DNA from 2 places in the Curtobacterium sp. MCBD17_035 genome. Region 2 is predicted to be linked to the other one. Evidence: riboswitches for the same ligand, from Rfam matches in the RefSeq annotation. Region 2 holds a riboswitch; the other holds the start of a gene.
What was found. A riboswitch is a leader RNA that binds a small molecule or an ion and turns the genes downstream of it on or off. The one in region 2 is predicted to bind thiamine pyrophosphate.

Region 1: another riboswitch for thiamine pyrophosphate. It lies ahead of DEI93_RS11695 (ECF transporter S component); the one in region 2 lies ahead of thiM (hydroxyethylthiazole kinase).

Annotation. Positions count from the first base shown of each region.
Region 1 is NZ_CP126279.1:2,468,921-2,472,304, reverse strand. It holds gene glgX (glycogen debranching protein GlgX) at 1-1,123, opposite strand, end outside; gene DEI93_RS11700 (hypothetical protein) at 1,281-1,604, shown strand; TPP riboswitch at 1,688-1,797, shown strand; gene DEI93_RS11695 (ECF transporter S component) at 1,790-2,572, shown strand; gene DEI93_RS11690 (ABC transporter ATP-binding protein) at 2,572-3,384, shown strand, end outside.
Region 2 is NZ_CP126279.1:1,225,769-1,229,152, forward strand. It holds gene DEI93_RS05850 (ATP-dependent DNA ligase) at 1-16, opposite strand, end outside; gene DEI93_RS05855 (AMP-binding protein) at 118-1,803, opposite strand; TPP riboswitch at 1,957-2,054, shown strand; gene thiM (hydroxyethylthiazole kinase) at 2,046-2,855, shown strand; gene thiE (thiamine phosphate synthase) at 2,852-3,384, shown strand, end outside.

The DNA.
Region 1 (3,384 bases), 1.2 Mb from region 2:
TGACCTGCGACACGATCGGGTCCTGTTGCACGAGTTCGAAGAACGTCGCCAGGCGGTCGACCTCGTAGAACTCGCGGGCGAGCGCGGCGGCGAGGTCGAACCGGAAGCCGTCCACGTGCATCTCGGTCACCCAGTACCGGAGCGAGTCCATGATGAGCTGGAGCGAGTGCGGGTGCCGGACGTTGAGCGAGTTCCCCGTTCCCGTGTAGTCGCGGTAGTACCGCTGGTCGTCGTCCATCAGGCGGTAGTACGCCGCGTTGTCGATGCCCTTCAACGACAAGGTGGGTCCGAGGTGGTTGCCCTCGGCCGTGTGGTTGTACACGACGTCGAGCACGACCTCGATCCCGGCGTCGTGCAGGGTCCGGACCATCGCCTTGAACTCCTGCACCTGCTGCCCACGGTCCCCACTGGCGGAGTAGTGCGAGTGCGGGGCGAAGAACCCGATCGTGTTGTACCCCCAGTAGTTGCTGAGGCCCTTCTGCTGCAGGATCGAGTCGTTCACGTACTGGTGCACGGGCATCAGTTCGAGCGTGGTGACCCCGAGCCGCTTGAGGTGCCCGATGACCGCTGGATGCGCGACGCCCGCGTAGGTGCCCCGTTGCTCCTCGGGGATGTCCGGGTGGGTCTTCGTCAGGCCCTTGACGTGGGCCTCGTAGATCACGGTCTCGCCGTAGGGGACCTTCGGGTGTCGATCGCCCTGCCAGTCGAAGAACGGGTTGATGACCACGCCCTTCACCATGTGCGACGCCGAGTCCTCGTCGTTCCGGCTGTCCGGCGCACCGAAGGTGTACGAGAACAGCGACTGGTCCCAGTCGATGTCTCCACTGGTCGCCTTGGCGTAGGGGTCGAGCAGGAGCTTGTTCGGGTTGGCTCGATGCCCGCGCTCCGGGGCGTACTCGCCGTGCACGCGGAATCCGTACTCCTGCCCCGGACCGACGTTCGGCAGGTAGGCGTGCCAGACGTAGGCATCGACCTCGATCAGGTCGATGCGGGTCTCGGTGCCGTCGTCGTCGAAGAGGCAGAGCTCGACGCGTTCGGCGGCCTCGCTGAAGATCGCGAAGTTCGTGCCGCTGCCGTCGTACGTCGCACCGAGGGGGTAGGGGTTGCCGGGCCAAGTCTGCAAAAGCGGGACCTCCTGGTCGATGACCGGCCCAACCTATCGGCACCGCTCGGCGATGTCCGGAGCGCAGCCACGCCTGTGGACGGTCGGCGGTCCCGTTCCCCTGTGGACGGCCGGGGTGCCCGTGCTCCCGCCGATGCTCGGGAGTAGCCTCGCGCGCATGACGAACATCGCGGCGCAGCTCGCCGACAAGGTCCGCCCGCTCGGGGTCGCCACGAACTACGGCGACCCGATCGAGGTCGGTGACGCCACCATCGTGCCCGTGTCGATCGGGTGGTACGGCTTCGGCGCCGGCGGTGACCAGGACGAGAACGGCGGTGGCGGGGGCGGCAGCGCGTCGATCCCCGTCGCTGCGTACGTCCGCCGCCCCGGTCGTGCGCTCGTGTTCGAGCCGAACATCATCGCCCTGCTCGCGGTCGCGACGCCGTTCGCGTGGACCGTCGGCACGGTCCTGCGCAAGCTGGTGCGCGCCCTCAAGAAGTAGCGGACGGGAGGCGCGGGGACCGGGCCTCCTGCCCGGCCACGGATCCATGCGTGGGGACGTGGCCCACCGCGCCTATACTCGGGGCCACACACACGGGAGTCCGCGACCTGCGGGCTGAGAGGGAGCGAACGGCGCTCCGACCGTCGAACCTGATCCGGGTCATGCCGGCGCAGGGAGGAGTCACCATGCGCGAGCGCGCGTCCACGCCCATGCCCACCGCGACCGGCCCCACCGCGACCGGCCCCACCGCGACCGGCCCCACCGCGACCGGCCCCGCGGCGACCGGCCCCGCCGACCGGGCAGCCGACCCGGCCCTCCAGACCGGCACCGCCGCTGTCACCGACGGAGCCCCGCAGCCCTCCCGTCGCCGTTTCCGGTGGCGCGTGGTCGACATCGTCGTCGCGAGCGTCCTCGGGGTCGCGGCGGGTCTCGTCTTCACACTGTGGGACCTCGGCTACTCCCCGATCAGCGTCGGACTCGGTCTGGTCCTCCCCGGGTCGCAGTCCCTGGTCGGCGGGGTCTGGCTGTTCGCTGGCGTGCTCGTCGGCGTCGTCGTCCGGAAGCCGGGCGCGGCGCTCTACGGCGAGGTCGTCGCCGCGAGCGTCGAAGCGCTCGTCGGCAACGAGTGGGGCGGCTGGCTCACGCTCGTGTCCGGGCTCGTCCAGGGCCTCGGCGCCGAGATCGTCCTCGCGCTGTTCCTCTACCGCGTGTACCGAGCGCCGGTCGTCGTCCTCGCGGGCGCCGCTGCCGGGCTCGCCCTCGGGATCAACGACTCGGTGCTCTGGTACCCGGCGTACGCACTCGCGTTCAAGGTCGTCTACATCGTCTGCGCGATCATCTCGGGTGGCGTCATCGCCGGTGGCGGATCGTGGCTGCTCGTCCGCGCGCTCGCCCGCACGGGCGTGCTCAGTGCGTTCGCTGCCGGCCGGGAGGCCCGTCGCCGCCCGCAGCGCCCCTCCCGGTCCTGATGCCCACCGCCGCCACCGACGGACGGACGCGCCCCGCGGCGATCCGGTTCCGTGGCTGGGGGCGTCGGTACCCCGACCGTGACGTCTGGGCCGTGCGCGGCGTCGACCTCGACGTCCGGCCCGGGGAACGCGTCGCCGTGGTCGGCGCGTCCGGCTCGGGCAAGTCGACGCTCCTCCGGGCCGTCGCGGGGGTCCTCGGTGACGACGACGCGGACGGCACGCAGCCGGGTGACGTCGGCGCGGGCGTCGAGGAGGGCGGCGTCCTCGTCGACGGGCAGGACCCGCGCCGCGTGCGGGGCCGCGTCGGGCTCGTCATGCAGGACCCCGAGGCGCACACCGTGATGTCGCGCATCGGCGACGACGTCGCGTTCGGCCCCGAGAACCTCGGCGTCCCGCGAGCCGAGATCGGTCCGCGCGTCCGCGAGGCACTCGCGCTCGTCGGACTCGACCTCCCGCTCGACCGCTCGACCTCGGCGATGTCCGGCGGGCAGCGGCAGCGCCTCGCCCTCGCCGGGGTCCTCGCGATGCGGCCCGGGGCACTCGTGCTCGACGAACCCTGCGCGAACCTCGACCCCGACGGCGTGCGGCAGGTCCACGACGCCGTTCGCGACGTCCTCGTGGCCACCGGGGCCACCCTCCTCGTCGTGGAGCACCGCATCGGCACCTGGCTCGACCTCGTCGACCGGCTCGTGCTGCTCACGCCCGGCGGTGGGATCGCGGCCGACGGGACGCCGGAGGAGGTGCTCGCCCGGCACGGCACGGCGCTCACCGCAGCGGGCGTTTGGGTGCCGGGCGCGGAACCCGACCCACGT
Region 2 (3,384 bases):
CGGTGGGGAGGGCCATCGACCCATCCAACGCCCCGCGGCCGGGAGGCTGCCGTCAGCGTCGACGGGCGCCGGCGGCGCTGACGGCCGTCGACGGCGCTGACGGCCGCGGCGGCGCCGTCAGTCCTGGGAGGACGTCACACCGCGCTGCTCCTCGGCGAGCATCGACGCGATCCGGTCGCGCAGCACGTTCTTGCGGACCTTGCCGACCGGGGTCATCGGGAGCTCGTCGATCACCACGAGGCGCTCCGGCAGCTTCTGCACGGCGATCTGTTTGCTCCGGAGGAAGTCGGTCAGGTCGGACAACGAGGGCTCGTCGTGACCGGGGGCGACCACCACGAAGGCGCACGAGCGCTCGCCCAGCCGCGGGTCCGGCATCGCGACGACGGCGACGGTGCGGACCGCGGGGTGCTCGCCGAGCAGGTCCTCGACCTCGCGCGACGAGATGTTGATGCCGCCGCGGATGATGATGTCCTTGATGCGGCCGCTCACCCGCACGAAGCCGTCCGCGTCCATCACGCCCAGATCGCCCGAGCGCGAGAACCCGTCAGGCGTGAACAGCGCGGCGGTCTGCTCCGGATCGCGGTAGTACCCGAGCATGTGGGACGGGCCCTGGTACACGATGTCGCCGCTCGTGCCGGCGGGGACCTCGACGCCGTCCTCGTCGACCACCTTCACGACGGAGTCCGCGAGGGCGCGGCCGTCCGAGAGCACGGACTTCTCGGGGGCGTCCTCGGGTGCGCACAACGCGGTCGTCATGTTCTCGCTCCGCCCGTAGAGGCTGAGGATCTGGCACGACGGGAACATCGCGCGCGCGGACTGCACGACGGCACCCGGGATCGGCGCGCCGGCGCACACCCAGTACCGCATCGAGCTGAGGTCGTGGCGCTCCGGGTCGAACGCCTCCATCACGGTCGTCAGGAACGTCGTCGACGTCACGGTGATCGTGCAGCCGTACTCGCGGATGCGCTCGATGCCCTCGTCCGGCGCCCAGACGGGCATGAAGTGGGTGCCGCCCCCCACCATGAGCGGCATGAGGAGGCCCGTGATGAGCCCGGTCGAGTGGCTCACGGGCGACGGGTTGAACATCACGTCGCCCTCGTCGACGTGCAGGCGCTCGTTGAGCAGGCGTGCGGCCGCGTGGATGGTGTTGAAGGTGTGGAAGCAGCCCTTCGGGCGGCTCGTGGTGCCCGAGGTGTAGACGACGAGGCAGCCATCGTCGGGGCCCGCGGTGTCACCGAGCGACGCGTCGAGCTCGTCGAGGTCGCCCTCGGCCGCCAGCGACGCGAGGTCGATCGCGCCGTCGAGCGCGTCCGGGTACTCGGCCCGGGCGACGACGACGTGGTCGAGGGTCGGGATCCGGTCCTTGAGCGCGGTGAACATGGCGAGGTGGTCGAAGCGGTGGAACACGTGCGGGCCGATCACGACCTTCGCCTCGGAGTGCTCGAGGACGTAGCCGACCTCGTCGTGCCGGAAGATCGGCATCGTGGGGATGAGGATCGCGCCGAGCCGCGAGAGCGCGACGACGATCGTGGCGAACTCCGCCCAGTTCGGCATCTGCACGACGACGCGGTCGCCCCGTTCCACGCCGAGGCCGCGCAGGCCGACGGCGAGGCGGATGGCGTCCTCGCGGAGCTGCCCGTACGTCAGCGTGAGCGTGCCGTCGGTGACGAGCGTCCGCTCCGGGTGGGCGTCGGCACGGTCGCGGACGATGTCGATGAGGACCCCGTCCTGCCAGTCACCGTTCGCGTAGTACCGCTCGACCTGGTCTGCCGTGTAGTTCCCGAGGGCGCTGCTCGCTGACATCGTGCTCCTGTTCCAACGTGGTGCCGCTGCTGGTTCGGAGACGGGTCGGGTCCGGATCGGGTTCGCACGGGACGCTCGGTCGTGGTCCGGCTCATCTTCGGCCGCTCGTCAGGCTAACAGCAGGGTGCGCCAATGTCCGACGGCCCTAGACTCGCCTGCGACGCGGGGTGCCTCCATCGAGCGAGGCTGAGAACAGACCCGTCGAACCTGATCTGGTTAGTACTAGCGAAGGGACGTCATCCGTGGCATCTCCATCTGTCCCACTCGACCCGTCGGCGCTCGCAGCGGCGTTGGACGGTCTCCGCGACCGCCCACCACTCGTGCAGTGCCTGACGAACATCGTCGTCGCACAGTGGACGGCGAACGTGCTGCTCGCGGTCGGCGCCGCGCCCGCCATGGTCGACAACCCGCACGAGGCCGGGCCGTTCGCCGGGGCCGCGGGCGGCGTGCTCGTGAACCTCGGCACCCCGCAGGAGCCGACCGTCGAGGCGATGACGGCGGCGGTGCTCAGCGCCGCGGAGCACGGGACGCCGTGGGTCCTCGACCCGGTCGCCGCGGGCGGGCTGGGATGGCGCACGGGCGTCGCCATGGACCTGCTCGAGCACCGGCCCTCCATCGTGCGCGGGAACGCATCGGAGATCATGGCGCTCGCGGGCGGCGCGGGCGGCAAGGGCGTGGACGCGACCGACAGCCCGGAGGCGGCGCTCGGGTCGGCGGAGGAGGTCGCCCGCCGCTTCCAGACGGTCGTCGCGGTGAGCGGACCCACCGACCACCTCACGGACGGCGACCGGACCGTCCGACTCCGTAACGGGCACCCCTGGATGACGCAGGTCACCGGGGTCGGCTGCGCACTGGGGGCGCTGATGGCCGCGTTCGCGGCGACGGGATCCGAACCGCTGCTCGCCGCGTCCGCGGCGACGGCGGTGCTCACCGTGGCCGCGGAGCAGGCCGCCCCGCTCAGCCGCGGGCCGGGCACCTTCGCCGTGCAGTTGCTCGACCAGCTCGCCTCGATCACGTCGGCCGAGGTCGCGGACCGGGTCCGGCTCGTATGAGCGCCTCCCGGTCGTCCGACCTGTCCCTCTACCTCGTCACCGACACGCGGATGTGCGGGGCGAGGGGTGTCGCCGACACCGTCCAGGAGGCCGTGGGCGCCGGCGTCACGGCCGTGCAGCTCCGAGACCACGATGCATCCGACGACGAGTTCGTCGCGATGGGCCGCGCGGTCGTCGCCGCCGTCGGCGGGCGGGTCCCCGTGCTCGTCGACGACCGGGTCGCACTCGTGCGCGCCATCGGAGCCGACGGCGCGCACGTGGGGCAATCCGACCTGCACCCGGTGCTGGCACGACGTCTGCTCGGACCGAGCGCACTCATCGGGCTCTCCGCCCTGACCGTCGCCCACGTGCACGCCGCGGAGGCGATGGGGCCGGGCGTCATCGACTACCTCGGCGTCGGTCCGGTGTGGCCGCAGAGCACCAAGCCGGACGCCGCCGAGCCCTGCGGACTCGACGGATTGCGTGCCGTGGTCGATGCCAGCGCCTGGCCGTGCGTCGCCATCGGCGGTGTCGACGTCGCCCGTGCGCC